3 regions of the Alkalinema pantanalense CENA528 genome follow, and region 3 is predicted to be linked to each of the others. Evidence: riboswitches for the same ligand, from Rfam matches in the RefSeq annotation. Region 3 holds a riboswitch; each other region holds the start of a gene.
What was found. Region 3 has a riboswitch for cobalamin ahead of ACN4EG_RS25115 (hypothetical protein). Riboswitches for the same ligand answer to the same signal wherever they lie in the genome.

Region 1: it holds a riboswitch for cobalamin, as region 3 does, so the genes downstream of both, ACN4EG_RS25360 (DUF1636 domain-containing protein) here and ACN4EG_RS25115 (hypothetical protein) in region 3, are expected to answer to the same signal.
Region 2: it holds a riboswitch for cobalamin, as region 3 does, so the genes downstream of both, ACN4EG_RS26880 (energy-coupling factor ABC transporter permease) here and ACN4EG_RS25115 (hypothetical protein) in region 3, are expected to answer to the same signal.

The regions. Positions count from the first base shown of each region.
Region 1 is NZ_JBLZFX010000131.1:8,144-13,454, forward strand. Features, by position in the region: gene ACN4EG_RS25350 (TonB-dependent receptor) at 1-889, opposite strand, end outside; gene cobW (cobalamin biosynthesis protein CobW) at 1,026-2,069, opposite strand; gene ACN4EG_RS25360 (DUF1636 domain-containing protein) at 2,089-2,412, opposite strand; cobalamin riboswitch at 2,584-2,729, opposite strand; gene ACN4EG_RS25365 (SufE family protein) at 2,939-3,388, shown strand; gene ACN4EG_RS25370 (CobW family GTP-binding protein) at 3,398-3,919, shown strand; gene ACN4EG_RS25375 (CobW family GTP-binding protein) at 4,063-5,124, shown strand.
Region 2 is NZ_JBLZFX010000169.1:130-5,440, forward strand. Features, by position in the region: gene ACN4EG_RS26855 (metal ABC transporter substrate-binding protein) at 1-1,068, shown strand, start outside; gene ACN4EG_RS26860 (metal ABC transporter ATP-binding protein) at 1,078-1,842, shown strand; gene ACN4EG_RS26865 (four helix bundle protein) at 1,874-2,245, opposite strand; gene ACN4EG_RS26870 (metal ABC transporter permease) at 2,312-3,139, shown strand; gene ACN4EG_RS26875 (DsrE family protein) at 3,261-3,632, shown strand; cobalamin riboswitch at 3,749-3,893, shown strand; gene ACN4EG_RS26880 (energy-coupling factor ABC transporter permease) at 3,920-4,681, shown strand; gene ACN4EG_RS26885 (energy-coupling factor ABC transporter substrate-binding protein) at 4,684-5,025, shown strand; gene cbiQ (cobalt ECF transporter T component CbiQ) at 5,034-5,311, shown strand, end outside.
Region 3 is NZ_JBLZFX010000128.1:1,594-6,904, reverse strand. Features, by position in the region: gene ACN4EG_RS25125 (salicylate synthase) at 1-325, shown strand, start outside; partial or broken gene ACN4EG_RS25120 (IS1 family transposase) at 434-854, opposite strand; cobalamin riboswitch at 1,032-1,176, shown strand; gene ACN4EG_RS25115 (hypothetical protein) at 1,464-2,048, shown strand; gene ACN4EG_RS25110 (hypothetical protein) at 2,038-2,487, shown strand; gene ACN4EG_RS25105 (hypothetical protein) at 2,484-2,927, shown strand; gene ACN4EG_RS25100 (methyltransferase domain-containing protein) at 3,159-4,166, shown strand; gene ACN4EG_RS25095 (FAD-dependent monooxygenase) at 4,163-4,507, shown strand; gene ACN4EG_RS25090 (acyl-CoA desaturase) at 4,614-5,311, shown strand, end outside.

The sequences.
Region 1 (5,311 bases), on a different contig from region 3:
ATGTGTTGAAGCTCAGAGTGGCGCGATCGCTCAACTTAAATTCCAGCCGTGCATTCAAATTGTTGTAGAGGGTATCACCATTCTTCTGCGTGCCTCGAAACCCCGCTTCGGGAATCGAAAAGGGGAAGTTATACTCAGCCTGAATGCGGTTATAGCTGAGGAAATAGCGCACTGGATCAACCGTGCCATCAATTTGCAAGGTTTGATCATTATAGCCATAGCTACCAAGACTACTGCTGACACGAGCGTTGAATGGCTTCTGCCCTGCCCGACGGGTGATAATGTTGATGATTCCACCGATCGCATCTGACCCATATAAAGTTGAGCCACCCCCCGGCAACACCTCGATCCGCTCAATCCCATCGGTGGTGAATTCAGATAAATCAAATCCACCTCCACCTAGATTATTCACCGGACGACCATCCAGCAGAATGAGCACCTGTCCGGTGTTAGACCCTCGGATAAACTGTCCGCTGAGGGAGTTGACCTGACTGCCGGCTGTGCCATCGCCCAAAATTCCCGGCAAAAACCGTAGGGCTTCCCGCACGGTTCTGGCTCCCCGCTGTTCCATCTCCTCCCGATTAATCACATAGGTCGGACGGGTAGAATCTCGTAACGTCGCCTCTCCCCGTCCTGGCGTAGACACAGGTTGCCGGAGAATCCGCTCGATGATGATTACTTCTTCCTCACTCTCATCGAGTTCATCCGCTTGGACTGACAGGGTTGGAGCGGGGCTAGGGACTGGACTGGACGGCTCTTGTGCTGTGATCACTGTTTCTCCAGGTTTCAGTACCATTGACGCACTAGGCATCGCCTGTCCAGGAAGTGGCAATAGCGCTAATCCTCCCACCACCCATCTCAAGGCGACAACAGGAGACCAATGACTCATCTTCATACTCCTCACACAATAGGGGTCATTATAAAATGAGAATAATAATCATTCTCATTTTGAATGTAAAGTTTTAATCTCTGGGGGTGACTCATTCAAGCCAGACCTGATGACTCACAGGACTGCTTAAACCAACTCAGGCGTAAGTAGCTAGGAGGGCTGTAGAAATCTGGTTTGGCTGGAGCGATCGCCCAATGAAGACCAATCGAGTTTGACGCGGTTCATCGGGTTGCCAGGGGCGATCGTAAAAGGTATCAAATCGATTGCCAACACCTTGAACGACTAACCGCATGGCTTTATTGGGCACGGCTACAAAGCCCTTAATCCGATAAATCTCATACTGCTGTACCAGAGATTGCAAGCGGCTAACCAACTCTGCTGGGTCAAATGTTTGGTCTAAAACGACATGAATTGAAGTAATGTCTTCATCGTGTTCATGATCTTCTTCCGTATCATGATGGCTAGGGCGAGAGTCGAGATTGTCTTCAACAGCGGCATTAAATCCCAGTAGAAGATCAGGACTAATTTCTCCTTGTTTGCAGGGCACAATTTTCACTCCGGTTGGAAGTTCTTTTTGTAACCACTGCTGAATGCGATGTTGAGTTGCTAAATCAACGCGATCGACTTTGGCTAATAACACCATATCGGCACACGCCAACTGATCTTCAAACAGTTCTTCAATCGGAGTTTCATGCTCTAGGCTATCATCGGCTTGCCGTTGGGCTTCCAGGGCATTCAAATCACCTACAAATTGACCATTCGCAAGGGCTTCACAATCTACAACAGTCACAACGCCATCAACGGTTGCTCCGGTGCGAATTTCGGGCCAGCGAAAGGCTTGTACTAAAGGCTTGGGCAGGGCTAAACCAGAGGTTTCGATCAGGATGCAGTCGAGGCGATCGCGTCGTTTCAACAACTCCTGCATCGTCGGCAAAAATTCCTCCTGCACCGTACAACACAAACAGCCATTTGCTAGTTCCAAAATATTGTTACTTGGGTCTTCATCGTCATCACAAACGCGACACGATCGCAACAACTCGCCATCAATGCCGACTTCACCAAACTCATTCACCAACACGGCAATGCGACGACCCTGATTGTTCTGCAATAAATGACGCACGAGTGTGGTTTTTCCGGCTCCTAAAAAGCCTGTAACGACGGTTACAGGAATTTTGTGCATGGTTGACTCCTAAGTGATTTTAAGGTTGGTTCGGCAATGGCGGCAGAACTGCATGAATGTTCTGTTTGACGGTCGCAGGGCGGTCTTTGTAGGGAACTTTGCCATCTGAAGCAGTGATATATTGACGGCTAAATTCCAGCAGATCTGGGACTGAATTGGAGGGGGAGAGTTGGCTCAGAATAAAGGTGAGCTTGTTGGGAGCTATGAATGCTGTCACACAGGCGCGATCGCACGCTCCCATACAGCGAACAGGTTGAAGACGGATGCACGCTTCGCTACTGGTTTCCAACCCACCCTGGAGTTGATTGAACAGGAATTGTCCCTCAACTTCTAGATGCAACATCAGCCACCTTTGCTCAGGTAGCCTCGCTAAACGTTAATCGCGCGTTCAACTCAAATCGTTAGCTCAGAACGCTGCAATCTTAAAATTCCAACAAAAAGCCGATCGCGCAGCGTCTCGTAGAGAATCGCAAAAACTTGAAGTTTTCATCATCCGTACCTCGCAGATGTTTATGTAACGGGTTTACGAATCGGCGGGCATTCTGACTCAGAGAATTGCACTTCTCCTTACAGCTGCGGGACAGCGGCAGATTCGCACTGCACTTTCCCCCTTACGTCTGATGGCTGCTCCCCACCAGAACCGAATGAATTCCCAAAAATAGTAACACAATAAGGTTGTGATGACACATTCTGAATTTTAGGTTTAGCTAAACCAGCGAACTGCTCATGGCAGTGTGCCTCAGTACCACATAGGAAGTAGATCAACCACAGGGTTGGTATCGCTTGCGAAGAATTGCTTCAGTTTTTCACCCACTTCCTATACAATGAGAATGATTATCATTGTATAGACAACTTACTGCTAGAACAGTATGTCGCTTGTTCCCCAACCCTTGCTTGCCTCCCTTGAGCGCATTGTCCAGCGGTTCCAACAGATTTCGGAACCGAAGCGGCGCTATAAGTACTTGCTTTGCTTTGCTAAGCGCCTGCCTCCATTTTCTGATGAGCAAAAGGTGGCAGCCCATCGGGTACCTGGTTGTGTATCTCAAGTGTATGTGACTGCCAGTTTGGAGCAGGGCAAGATGATCTTTCAGGGCGACTCCGACTCTCACCTAACCAAGGGATTATTGGGGCTGTTGGTTGAAGGATTGAACGGATTGGCCCCCGCAGAAATTATCCAGTTAAAACCTAATTTTATTCAGCCAACCGGTTCGGATGTCAGCCTGACTCCGTCTCGTGTCAATGGTTTTTACAATATTTTTCAAATCGTGCAACAGAAAGCGCTAGTTTATCATCTGGTTACGACTTACTTGCCAACTTAAGGAGTCATTATGTCTAATCCGGTCATGCAGGTTTGTCCAGAATCAGTGAATATCCCTGAGCGTGTCATGCCCGTTACCATCGTCATAGGCTTGTTAGACATCGGCGAAACCATGCTACTCAATCATATTCTAAACGATTGTCACGGGTTAAAAATTTCCGTGATGGTGAATGAGTTTGGAGACATTCATATTGATTCACAACTGTTAGTTTCCGTGGATAGAAATATGCTGCAACTGAGCAATGACTGTATTGGTTGCACCATCAATCAAAGTTTGGTTGATACTGTGTATGACATGGTTGATCGCCATGACTCAGTTGATTATATTTTGGTTGAAACGACTGGCATTGCTGACCCCTTGCCGATCATGTTGAGCTTTGTCAGTACAGAGTTGTGGGATGTCACGCGGCTAGCTTCATTGCTGACAGTTGTGGATGCTGAATCCTTTACCTTCACTCATTCCACTGATATTTACCGTGCAAAGGAATTATCTGGTTCCAGGGCCGCCCATTGCGCCATGCTTTGCAACTAAGCGGAAAACGGTACGATATCAAGAGCGTTCAACCGTAGTCACCCAAGCGTAATCAGCTAGTGTTCATCAGGCGAAACTTAAATGCTGAATTAATCAAAGCACAGTTGATTGAATGTATTGCGATTTAATTTGAGGAATTGGATATGACCAACACAACAACTCTTTCCACTCCCAGCACCCTGGATATTCCCAAACGAGGAATGCCCGTCACGATTATCACGGGATTTCTCGGCAGTGGTAAAACCACATTACTCAACCACATTTTGAACAATCGCCAGGATTTAAAAGTTGCGATCTTGGTGAATGAATTTGGCGATATCAATATTGACAGTCAGTTACTCGTGTCGATGGATGAGGATATGGTGGAGCTGAGTAATGGTTGCATTTGCTGCACCATTAATGATGGACTGGTGGATGCAGTGTATAACGTGCTGGAGCGGAACGATCGGGTCGATTACATGGTGATCGAAACGACAGGTGTTGCCGATCCACTGCCGATTATTTTGACCTTTCTGGGCACAGAATTGCGTGACCTGACCCGGTTAGATTCGATCGTCACCGTCGTCGATTCTGAGACTTTTACGCCGGATCATTTCGACAGCGAAGCGGCATTCAAGCAGATTGCCTACGGGGATGTCACGATCTTGAATAAGACTGATTTGGCAGATCCAGACCAAATCCAGAACCTGGAAGCTTATATTCATACGGTCAAAGAAGGTGCCAGAATCCTGCACAGTCAGCATGGAAAAGTGCCGCTGCCACTGCTTTTAGATGTGGGCTATAACAACCCAGAAGCCTATACCGATCTCGTGCAGGAAGAGATTCACCAAACTCAACTCGATCAAGATGATCCAGCCCATCATGACCATCATCATGACCATCATGACCATGAGCATCATCACCATCACTCTGCTCACTTAGATAACGATGGGTTTGTGTCCATTTCCTTTGAGAGCGATCGCCCCTTTGACGTGAACAAGTTTGAAACCTTCCTGCAAGAACGGTTGCCCCAGGAGGTGTTTCGAGGCAAAGGAATTTTGTGGTTCAAAGAAAGCGACTTACGCAATGTCTTTCAACTGAGTGGTCCTCGGTTTGACCTGCAAGGAGAAGCATGGCGGACTCCGCCGAAAACCCAGATGGTTTTGATCGGGCGCAATCTAAATGCAGATGAACTGCAACAACAGTTAACCGCCTGTCTTGCCTGATCCCCAGTCTTTCATCAGTGCAGTTGTCTGCTGGAGGGAGGGGTATTGCGTGCCTTACCCCTCATCCTTACGACTGATGTCCCTAACCCAATTGCACCCATGACACTATCCTTATGGGGAATGGGGAATGGGGAATGGGGAATGGGGTTAAATACCTTGATTCCTGCAACTCCCTACTCCCCACCCC
Region 2 (5,311 bases), on a different contig from region 3:
TTGTCTGTTGCTGTAGTGTCGGCGATCGCGCTTAGCCTGGGAAGTTGTGCCACGAATGCACCCACTACAAACTCGGATTCACAAGCACAATCGTCGCCGGCGGCGACAGCAGATGAGTTGCAGGTGGTGACAACGTTCTTGCCGATGACTCAGTTTACAAAAGCGGTGGCGGGCGATCGGGCAGAGGTGACTCAACTGTTACCTGCCAATGTCGGTCCCCATGACTATCAGGCAAAACCAGAAGATGCTCAGAGATTGGCGAAAGCTGATGTGTTGGTGCAGAACGGGCTAGAGATGGAGGAGTTTCTGGAGGATCTGGTTAAAAATGCAGGGAATGCCAACCTGAAGGTGATTGATTCCAGTCAGGGTGTCCAGACCATTACGACAGAATCGATCGAAGGGGAAGCCCATGACCATGATCACGAGCATGGAGCAAATGAAAAAGCAGAAGCTGGACATGGACATGATCATGGAAAATACAATCCTCATATCTGGCTGGATCCAAAGCGGGCAATTCGACAGGTCGAAAACATTCGGGATGGACTAATTGCGGCTGATCCAGCAGGGAAAGAAATTTATACCGCTAATGCAGCCGCCTACGTTCAGAAGTTACGGGATTTGGATGCCGAAACCACAAAACGGCTGCAACCCTATGCCGGGAAAACTTTTGTTGCCTTTCACGACTTTGCGCCCTACTTTGCCCAAAGCTATAACTTGAAGGCAACGTTCTTAGTCGATGTACCAGAAGGTAATCCTTCTCCGGATGATGTGAAACGAGTCATGGATACGGTGCAAACAACCAATCTAAAAACACTCCTGACCGAACCCCAGAGTGGACAAGATGCGTTTGCATCACTGGCAAAGGATTTGAACGTGCGGGTGAGCACCTTTGACCCACTCGAAACGGGTAGTCCTGAGGCACTCCAACCGGATTATTACCTCACCACCATGCGGCAGAATGTCAATACGTTGGTGACGGCATTTACAGGACAATCAACCCAATCTTTTCTGCCACTCTGGACACCCCAACCTGCCGTTATCCCCCAACGTGTTGGGGTGAGGTTTTAGGAGGCTGGTTTGTCAGACATTGTGTTAGAGATCGAACACTTAACGGTGTATCGAGAAACGTATCCAGCCGTGCAGGATGTCTCGTTTGCGTTAGAAACAGGCACCGATACGGCGATCGTGGGTCCGAATGGCGCAGGTAAAAGTACGCTGGTGCAGGCGATTTTGGGTATTCTGCCCCGACAAACAGGGGATGTTTTTATCCTGGGACAACCTCTGTCTCGTCGCGGTTTTCTCGCGCCTGCTATCCGTCAGCAAATTGCTTATTTGCCGCAAAACTTTCTGTTCGATCGCCGTATTCCCATTACCGTCGAAGAATTGGTGGGATTGGGATGGGATCAATTAGGGTTTCAGGTGCCCTGGAAAGACCACCGCAAACGCCGCCAAGCCATTCGTGAAGCGTTGGCACGGGTCGATGCTGCCCATCTCAAGCATCAGTTAATCAGTGGGCTGTCGGGAGGCGAAACTAAGCGTGTCCTTCTAGCCTACTGTCTGGTTCGTCCCCGTCGTTTGTTGATCCTAGATGAAGCTCCAGCAGGATTAGATGTGCGGGGTGAATCAGAATTCTACCAACTGTTATACCAACTCAAACGGGAGCAGGGTTGGGCAATCCTGCAAATTTCTCATGACTTAGATATGGTGCGCCGAAACTGCGATCGCGTTCTCTGCTTAAACCGCACCTTACTCTGTCAGGGAACTCCAGAAGTTGCCCTCTCCCCTGACAATCTTTCTGCTGCCTACGGGGCTGAATTTGTTCGCTATCGTCATCAGCATTAAGGGGAGTGGGGAAGGTGGAGTAGGGAATCTGTCAAGTTTTTTGAAGGGCGCGGAGGAGGGCGCGGAGCAATTTACCTGTAGATTCACATTGAGTGAGAATGGGTTGAGCTTTGTGATCTGTGATCAATTCAACTCGTACAGCTAGTAAAAGATGGGTTTCCAGTTCCTTTAAAGAACCCTGAGCAATGCGAAGAAACTGAATATATTGATTTCGATATTCTCGTCCATAGCCTTCAGCAATATTGGCTGGGACTGAAACCGCTGCTCTCCGAATTTGTGAAACCATGCCATAAACTTCTTCCTTCGGAAATGTTTTTGTCAACCGATAGCAATTTTCCGCCAACTCCATCCCCTGCTGCCAAACCTCCAAATCCCGATAAGACTGAATCCTCCCAACAGCCATCACCTACACCCCAAAATCCTAAACCTCTCCCCTATTCTTCCCACTCCCCCTTCCCCACTCCCCCTTATGTCTACTGACCTCACCCGCATCATCGAACTGTTCCAGCTTCCCTTTATGCAACGGGCACTATTGGGTGGCATTCTCACCGGGTTAATGGGCGGAATGCTGGGCAGCTTCACGATCCTACGCCAATTGTCTTTCTTCAGTGATGCCTTAGGACATTCAGCTTTGTTGGGTATCAGCATTGGCTTACTGATTGGCATTAATCCATCGGTTGTCTTGTTACCCTTTGCCGTTTGCTTTGCCCTGGGAGTCACGTATCTATTAGAACGAACCCGGTTATGGACCGATGCACTGCTGAATATCATCTATTCTTCATCATTGGCGATCGCTGTCATTGTCCTCAGCTTTGTTGGACAGTACAAAGGTGGACTGAATAACCTGCTGTTTGGCGATATTCTCGCAGTACGAGAACTGGATTTAGTCTTGAGCAGTTTGTTATTAATCGTCTGCACGGTGTTTATTGGATTAACCTTGCGAACGCAAATGTTGTTGACCCTGCATGAACCGTTGGCGATCGCCCGTGGAGTCTCTGTATCCCTTCACCGAACCGCATTTATTGTCTTACTGTCGCTGGTGGTGGGCATCTCGATTAAGGCGATCGGTGTTTTGTTAGTCAGTGCCTTTGTGGTCATTCCTGCCTGTGCCGCCCGATTGCTGAGCCGGACATTCACCAATTATGTGGTGCTATCGGCAGGGTTAGGGGCGTTAAGTGCGGTCATTGGCATGGTAGTTTCTGCGGCGTTCAATTTGCCGTCTGGTCCCAGTATTGTGGCAACCCAGTTAGTGATTTTTCTAACGGCAATGGGGTTGCCTCGTCTCTTGCGAAGCTAGAATGTTCTGGCTGTAAACCGTTGAACACCAGTTTGGATAAAGTTTGACGGCCCGTCATTTGACAACTTCCTTTTCTGCGGGTACTAAGCCTGAATGATGACATCACCGCGATCATCAACCAGTGGACAGGGGCAGACCATCGTTGCATCTGAATCATGGGACTGATGACCTGCATGCTGCCTTTATGGCACTGAAATTAGGGACGAACCTGCAAAAACGGGGTGCTCAGGTGATGCTGGTTTTGACTCTGGAAGGAGTGCGGATTGCGGACAAAAATCAACCCTTGAATTTGCGGTGGGGCAGTAGTCCGATGACGCTAGCCCAACTGTATGATGAATTTGTGGCAGCAGGGGGCAAGGTGATGGTCTGTCCAGCTTGTGCAGAAGCCGCAGGAATAACAGCAAGCAACTTACGATCGGGCGCTCAGTTGGCAAAAGAGAATCAGGATATACCCAGTTTGATTTTGGCAGCAGATAAAATCATGGACTTCTGATTGGTTCTTATTCTTGGGTGAAATAGCGAGGGATGAGACTCTCATCTCCTGCTGAATGGTGGGGATGCTTCAAGCCAAACATTATCTTAAGTCAAGGTGTTTGTTTGAGAATCGGTGGTATTGTTGAAAAATTCGGTTTTGGTGGGGAACAGCCACCAGACGTAAGGGGGAAAGAGCAATGTAAATCTGCCGCTGTCCCGCAACTGTGATAAGAGATTCATCTCTTTAAGTCAGGATGCCCGCCGAATGTGACAGCTTGTTTTGATTGAGAAGTCTGCGAGGTACAGATGAACAGGAAAAACCGTCAATGGTTCAGCCTTGTGATGATGGCGGGGCTGAGTTGTTATTTAGTTGTTGGATCGCCCACGCCTGCCTATGCCATGCATATTATGGAAGGGTTCCTGCCGGTCGGCTGGGCTGTTTTCTGGTGGATCGTGTATCTGCCCTTTCTGTTCTGGGGGCTGCGATCGCTCACTCACATCACCCATCAGCATCCTGAAACCAAACTATTACTCGCATTGGCAGGAGCATTCACCTTTGTCCTCTCTGCCTTGAAAATTCCCTCGGTGACGGGTAGTTGTTCTCACCCGACCGGGACTGGCTTGGGAGCCGTGTTATTTGGTCCAGCCGTGATGTCGGTTTTGGGTGGCCTGGTGTTGTTATTTCAGGCGTTACTGCTGGCACATGGTGGTTTAACTACGCTGGGTGCCAATGCCGTGTCGATGGCAGTTGTGGGTCCTTTCATTGCCTACGGGATTTATCAACTGGTGATGCGTTTCAGCGGCAGGCAAACTCTGGCAATCTTCCTGGCAGCAACCCTGGCAGACCTGATTACCTACGTTGTCACATCCCTGCAACTGGCTCTGGCGTTTCCATCGGCAACCGGAGGCTTCTTCGCCGCCTTTACCAAGTTCGCCACAATTTTTGCTGTGACTCAAATTCCCCTTGCTCTTAGCGAAGGGTTGTTGACGGTGCTGGTATGGAACTGGTTGCAGACCTACAACCGAGAAGAATTGCAAGTCCTGAATATCATGAAGCAGGAGGCATAGGCATGAGCCCAAAAAGTCAACGTTGGAACAACTGGTTACTGGTTGTGGCGGTAGTGGTGCTGGCGATCGCCCCTCTATTTTTAGTGCGCGAAGCGGAGTTTGGCGGAGCCGATGGCGAAGCAGAAGCCGCGATTCAGGAGATCAACCCTAACTATCAGCCTTGGTTCAGCCCTCTGTTTGAACCTGCCAGTGGTGAAATTGAATCGCTGCTGTTTGCCCTGCAAGCCGGACTGGGAGCGGGAGTCATCGGCTATGTAATTGGGCTGTATCGAGGCAGGCATGAGCGACAGGCATCCCAACAACACCCAGAAGTGAGCCAGTCTCCGGAATTCAAGGATTATTAGTTAAATCGATGCATCATCATCTCGATGCCTATGCCTACACCAATCGTCTCCGACCCTTACCCCCCCAACAAAAACTGATCTTTGCGCTGGTGGTTCTGGGGATAGCCCTGATCGCCCACCCTGCCACTCAAGGAGTAATTTTTATCTGGCTCAGCGTATGGACAGTTGGCTATGCTCGAACCCCTTTCAGGGTCTATAGATCGGTACTGGTCGTGATGCTGCTCTTTCTGTTGACCAGCGTTCCAGCATTGGTGTTGGAGATTGTCCCGGTGGATCAACGCGCTCT
Region 3 (5,311 bases):
GCGTGATGACAAAACCCTCTGGGATGCGCTAAAGGTGCTGTTTCCTGGGATTACGGTGTCTGGTATTGATAAGCAAAGTGCGTTGGAATGGATCGATCGCTTGGAAACGGAACCACGCGGAATTTACGCAGGGGGCATTGGTTGGGTCAATAGCCAAGGTCTGGCTGATTTTGCGATCGCCATTCGATCGGTGTACCAGTATGGAGATCGGATTCACTTTAATGCAGGAGCAGGCATTGTGGCAGAATCGATTCCGCAAAACGAGTATGTTGAATCAGTTAACAAGATGAATACCATGCTCACCAATTTAGTCCTGAAAGCTTAGAACTCGAATCCATCGGCAACTGGCCATTGCTCTAGCTTGATCGCCAACCCAAGCCGATGGCATTCGCTTGTAAAATCGGCTTGGGTTGCTGAATAGGGATATGATTTACTAAGGAACAGGAACATCGCCAAACTTGAGGTAGTGCAGTAGCATACGCCTGCGGCGGGGCATAGCCCTACGAATCGAGTCATCTCAGCATATCTACGGCTTTGGAATAGCACAACGTCTTGTGATGTAAGCGAGCTAGATAGTGCTTTAAACGAGTATTTTCGTCCTCAACTCGCGTCATATAGGTCTTGCTGACAATCTGATCACCGTCTGGAATAAAGCCAGGATAGACTGACCATCCATCCGTAACATAGAAAAAGCACTCCCAAGTCGCAACAATCATCCACAACGGCTTAAAGGTCTCAGCGCTATGGTCGCCCAGCACCCACCCTAAAATCCCTTTTCTGAAGCGGTCAACGGCAGTCCAGCGCCAAATTTTGTTTTTTGTCCCTACAAATGTCTCCAGCTCGTCGAGTTCCCCCGCGCAAAGATGATGCTTGATGTTCGACTCAGTATAAAACAAACAAATCAAATCGGATCATCTTTATTCTACGGATAGCGTAAGTAATTTGAGAAAGGCGCTATATCTTGAAGTGGTTCAGTAATTTGCCTATGAAGAAATGCAGGGTAAAGCTGCTGCGCTGCGCGTCAACTGTGTTATTGTTAGGGTCAAGTCGGTTTTGATGGGGAGCAGCCATCAAACGCAAGGGGGAAAGTGCAGTGTGAATCTGCCGCTGTCCCGCAGCTGTAAGGAGAGGCGCAACTCTCTGAGTCAGAATGCCCGCCGAGTCATAAACCCGTTACATAAACATCTGCGAGGTACGGATGATAAAAATTTCAAGCTTTTGCAATTCTCTACGAGATGCTGCGCGATCGACATTTTGTTGGAATTTTAAGGTTGTAGCGTTCTGAGCTAACGATTTGAGTTGAACGTGCGATTGACATTTAGCAAGGCTACCTGAGCAAAGGTGGCTGATATTGCATCTGGCAGTTGCAGCTAATGTCCTCGCTACGTCTGGCTATGGTCTGCTTCCCTACCGGGAGACAGTCACTTTTACATGTTTTTTACAGAATTTGGAACGCTACAGCTATGACTATTCAAACTGCAACGCTGGGGTATCCCCGCATAGGTAAAAATCGTGAGGTTAAAACGGCGTTAGAAGCCTTTTGGAGCGGTAAATCTGATGCCGAAAGCTTGCTGCAAAAGGTTCGAGAGGTTGAATTTGCGAACTGGAAAATCCAACTCGAAGCTGGGATTGATCGCATCGGCATTGCTGACACTACCCTTTATGACCATGTGCTGAATTGGAGTGTTCGTTCGCATATGTGCGACTCCGAATTCGGTGACATCATTCAGCATATTGAGCGGTTGGATGCCGATGTGTTGTCGATCGAGAACAGTCGCAGCAATAACCGAACGCTGCAAGAAGTCACAGAAGCAGGCTATTCGCATCAGATCGGGAATGGCGTGTATGACATTCACAGTCCGGTTGTTCCAACCACGGAGCAGCTAGTCCAGCAACTCGAAGCTGGAATCAAAAACTTACCTGTGCGTCAGATTTGGGTCAATCCAGATTGTGGCTTGAAAACACGACGATGGGAAGAGGTGATTCCAGCCCTCAAGAACATGGTGCAGGCGACAAAGGCAATCCGGGAGAACGCCAATGCACAATGATCTGTGGCAGGGAAACTGCACGCCCTGGCAAGCCCGATTTATCGAACATAACAGTCTGATGCTTGGATATCAGGCATGGTCTGGCTATCTTCAGCACGGAGGAGGATTGTTAGTGTGTGATGGGATGAATTCGATTTCACCTGCATTTGACTGGGATGTAGAGGTGGCTGTATTTGATCCGATTTTTGTGGCGCGATCGCGGGTTCCAAAGTATTTGCGAAGTCTTGAACTAGAGCCGGAAATTATTGATGTAGTGAACGATGCCCTCTCAACTTATGATCCGGCTCAGGAGATTGTCTTGCTGCTCCACGGCAACCAAGCAGTAGAGATCAACCTGCTGCAAAATCTAGCCATTTCACCCCCGCAGTGCTACTCACAGGTGCAGCGACGATGGGCAGAGTTTCAGCCGAGTGTACCCTCATACAGGAGATCTCTATGAATCAGTCAGACTGGCAGCAAGAGTTTATTGCAACCAATTTACTCGCCATTGGCTATAACGCTTGGTCGGGATACTTGAGTGGCGGTCGAGGAGCTGTTATCTGTAGCACCAATTCTCCAGCGATCGAGATTGCTGGAGAATCATTCAAAACCTACTTCGTGCGGCGTTCTCGTCTGGCTGCTTTCCTAAATGCCTGGTTAGTGGCTCCGGACACCGTGATTCTTCGCCATCACTTTATGAACGCTCACATTCTGGATGCAGTTGATGCCTACGATCCGGCAACCGAAGTCGGTTTTCTGCTGGAGTCCTTCAACCAAGTCACGTTTTGCTATCTGAAGAACTTACTGATTACCCCTGTTCAATGCTATGAACAAGTCTGCAAAGCTTGGGAGGAATTTCAGCCCGCAGTCTGTTCGTTGCAGAGCGAACCTGTGCGTTAACATCTGCAATCCTTCTGAGGGAAGTTATGCTCAAAGACTATCTGCATCATTCTGGAAAAATTCCGACATCCGTTCACCCGTTTGTCAAGCAAAGGATGAAGCAAGAACCGCTCTCTGCGAGGCGTTCTCGTTTCAGTCAAGCCCTGTCTAGGCTAAAAGGCTACCTTCTAGACAGGGTTCAAAGTGTGTCTCATTGGATATCACGGTTGTAAGGCTACCTGCTCAAAAACGATGCTCAAACTTCTCTTACTCACGATCGCGCTACTGCTGTTTGCCTTAGTCGTTGGACTGGCATTGTACTTACTATTTCCCCGAACGTATCAGTCTGCGGATTCTGTTGCCAATTCCTATGATGACTGGACAAACGATGGCATCTTAGAGTTCTACTGGGGAGAGCATATTCATCTAGGTCACTACGGCTCACCCCCTCGGCGCAAAGACTTTCTTCAGGCAAAATATGATTTTGTGCATGAAATGGTGCGTTGGGGTGGGCTAGAACATCTGCCCGCAGGCACAACCGTTTTAGATGTCGGCTGTGGCATTGGCGGTAGTAGCCGAATTTTGGCACAAAGCTATGGATTTGATGTCACTGGCATCACGATTAGTCCTGAGCAGGTCAGACGCGCTCAAGAACTGACTCCAGAGGGCGTGAAGGCGAAGTTTCAAGTGGATGATGCGCTGGCTTTGTCTTTCCCGGATGCGAGTTTTGATGTGGTTTGGTCGATCGAGGCAGGTCCCCATATGGTAGATAAAGCACTGTTTGCGAGAGAACTGCTGCGAGTTTTGAAACCAGGCGGCATTCTAGTCGTAGCAGACTGGAATCAACGCGACGATCGCCAACATCCCCTGAATGCTTGGGAGCGCCCTGTGATGCGCCAATTGCTGGATCAGTGGTCACATCCTGCCTTTGCCAGCATCGAAGGCTTTTCTGAACTGTTGGCAGCAACCGGACTCGTTGAAGGAGAAGTCATCACCACAGATTGGACTCAGGAAACGTTGCCAGCTTGGCTTGATTCCATCTGGCAAGGTGTGGTTCGACCGCAAGGAATAATTCGATTTGGACTGGTGGGATTGATGAAGTCGCTGCGGGAAGTGCCGACTTTTCTGCTCATGCGACTCGCCTTTGGTGCAGGACTTTGCCGCTTTGGAATGTTTCGAGCCATTCGTGCAAACGTGGCAACCCGCGAACTGTCTAACTCAGTGTCTAACTCAGTTGACCAAACGCTGATGCACTCATGAATATCGCTACGGATTCAATCTCCTACGATGTTGTGATTGTCGGGGGTGGCATTTCAGGATTGACGCTGGCTTGTGGATTGCGATCGTCTGAGCTAAAAATTGCGATCGTTGAAGTGCAACCTTTTCAACAAGCCGCGTCCCGTCCTCGTGCCTATGCGCTGTCGCCTCGGTCTGCTCACATTTTTCAAAATTTGGGCGTATGGGAACGGATCGCTCCTGCGATCGCCCATTTTCCTAAAGTCATTCTGTCCAATGCAGACTATCCCCATCGAGTTGAGTTCTTGCCAGAAGACATCGGTGAACCGGCTGTCTACTGTGGCAGATATTGCTGCGGTTGGTGACTGGACTCTGGGGATGGCAGCCTCAGAGATCGAGACTACAGACCTCTGCTCGATCGAAGCAAGGCAATACAGATAAACTATTCCACCTTAACTCAGGAGAAACTACATGACGAATATCGGTCTGATGTCGCCTCGTCCTCGCTGGAATGTCATTGCTTTCACAGTAATGTTGCATCTAGGAGCATTGTGTGCGCTGTCTCCAGTTTACTTCAGTTGGTCCGCCGTTGGTATTGCGCTCATTTTACACTGGCTGACAATCGGGCTAGGAATATCTTTAGGCTTTCATCGATTAGCATCGCATCGGAGCTTGAAGACTCCCAAGTGGGTTGAGTACTGCCTGATTTTCTGTGGCACATTAGCAGGTCAAGGAGCCGTCATGGGCTGGGTCGGCTATCATCGAATGCACCATCGCTATGTCGATCGTGTCGGTGATCCGCATGATTCAACTCAGGGATTCTGGTGGAGCCATATCAGTTGGCTAATGCACGAAGTTCCCATGAAATCTGAACTTCATCGGTTTACTAAAGATATTGCTGACGATCGGTTTTATCAGTTTTGTCATCAGCACTACATTGCATTACAAGTTGCTCTTGCAGTTGTGCTTTATGGTTTAGGCGGAATGCCTTTTGTGATTTGGGGAATTTTTGCACGTCTGTTTGTGGGCTTTCATAGTACGTGTTTTGTGAATAGTGCTTGTCATCAGTTTGGCTACCGGAATGTTGACACCCTCGATCGTTCAACCAACTGCTGGTGGGTGGCTTTGCTAACATTTGGGGAAGGCTGGCATAACAATCATCATGCCGA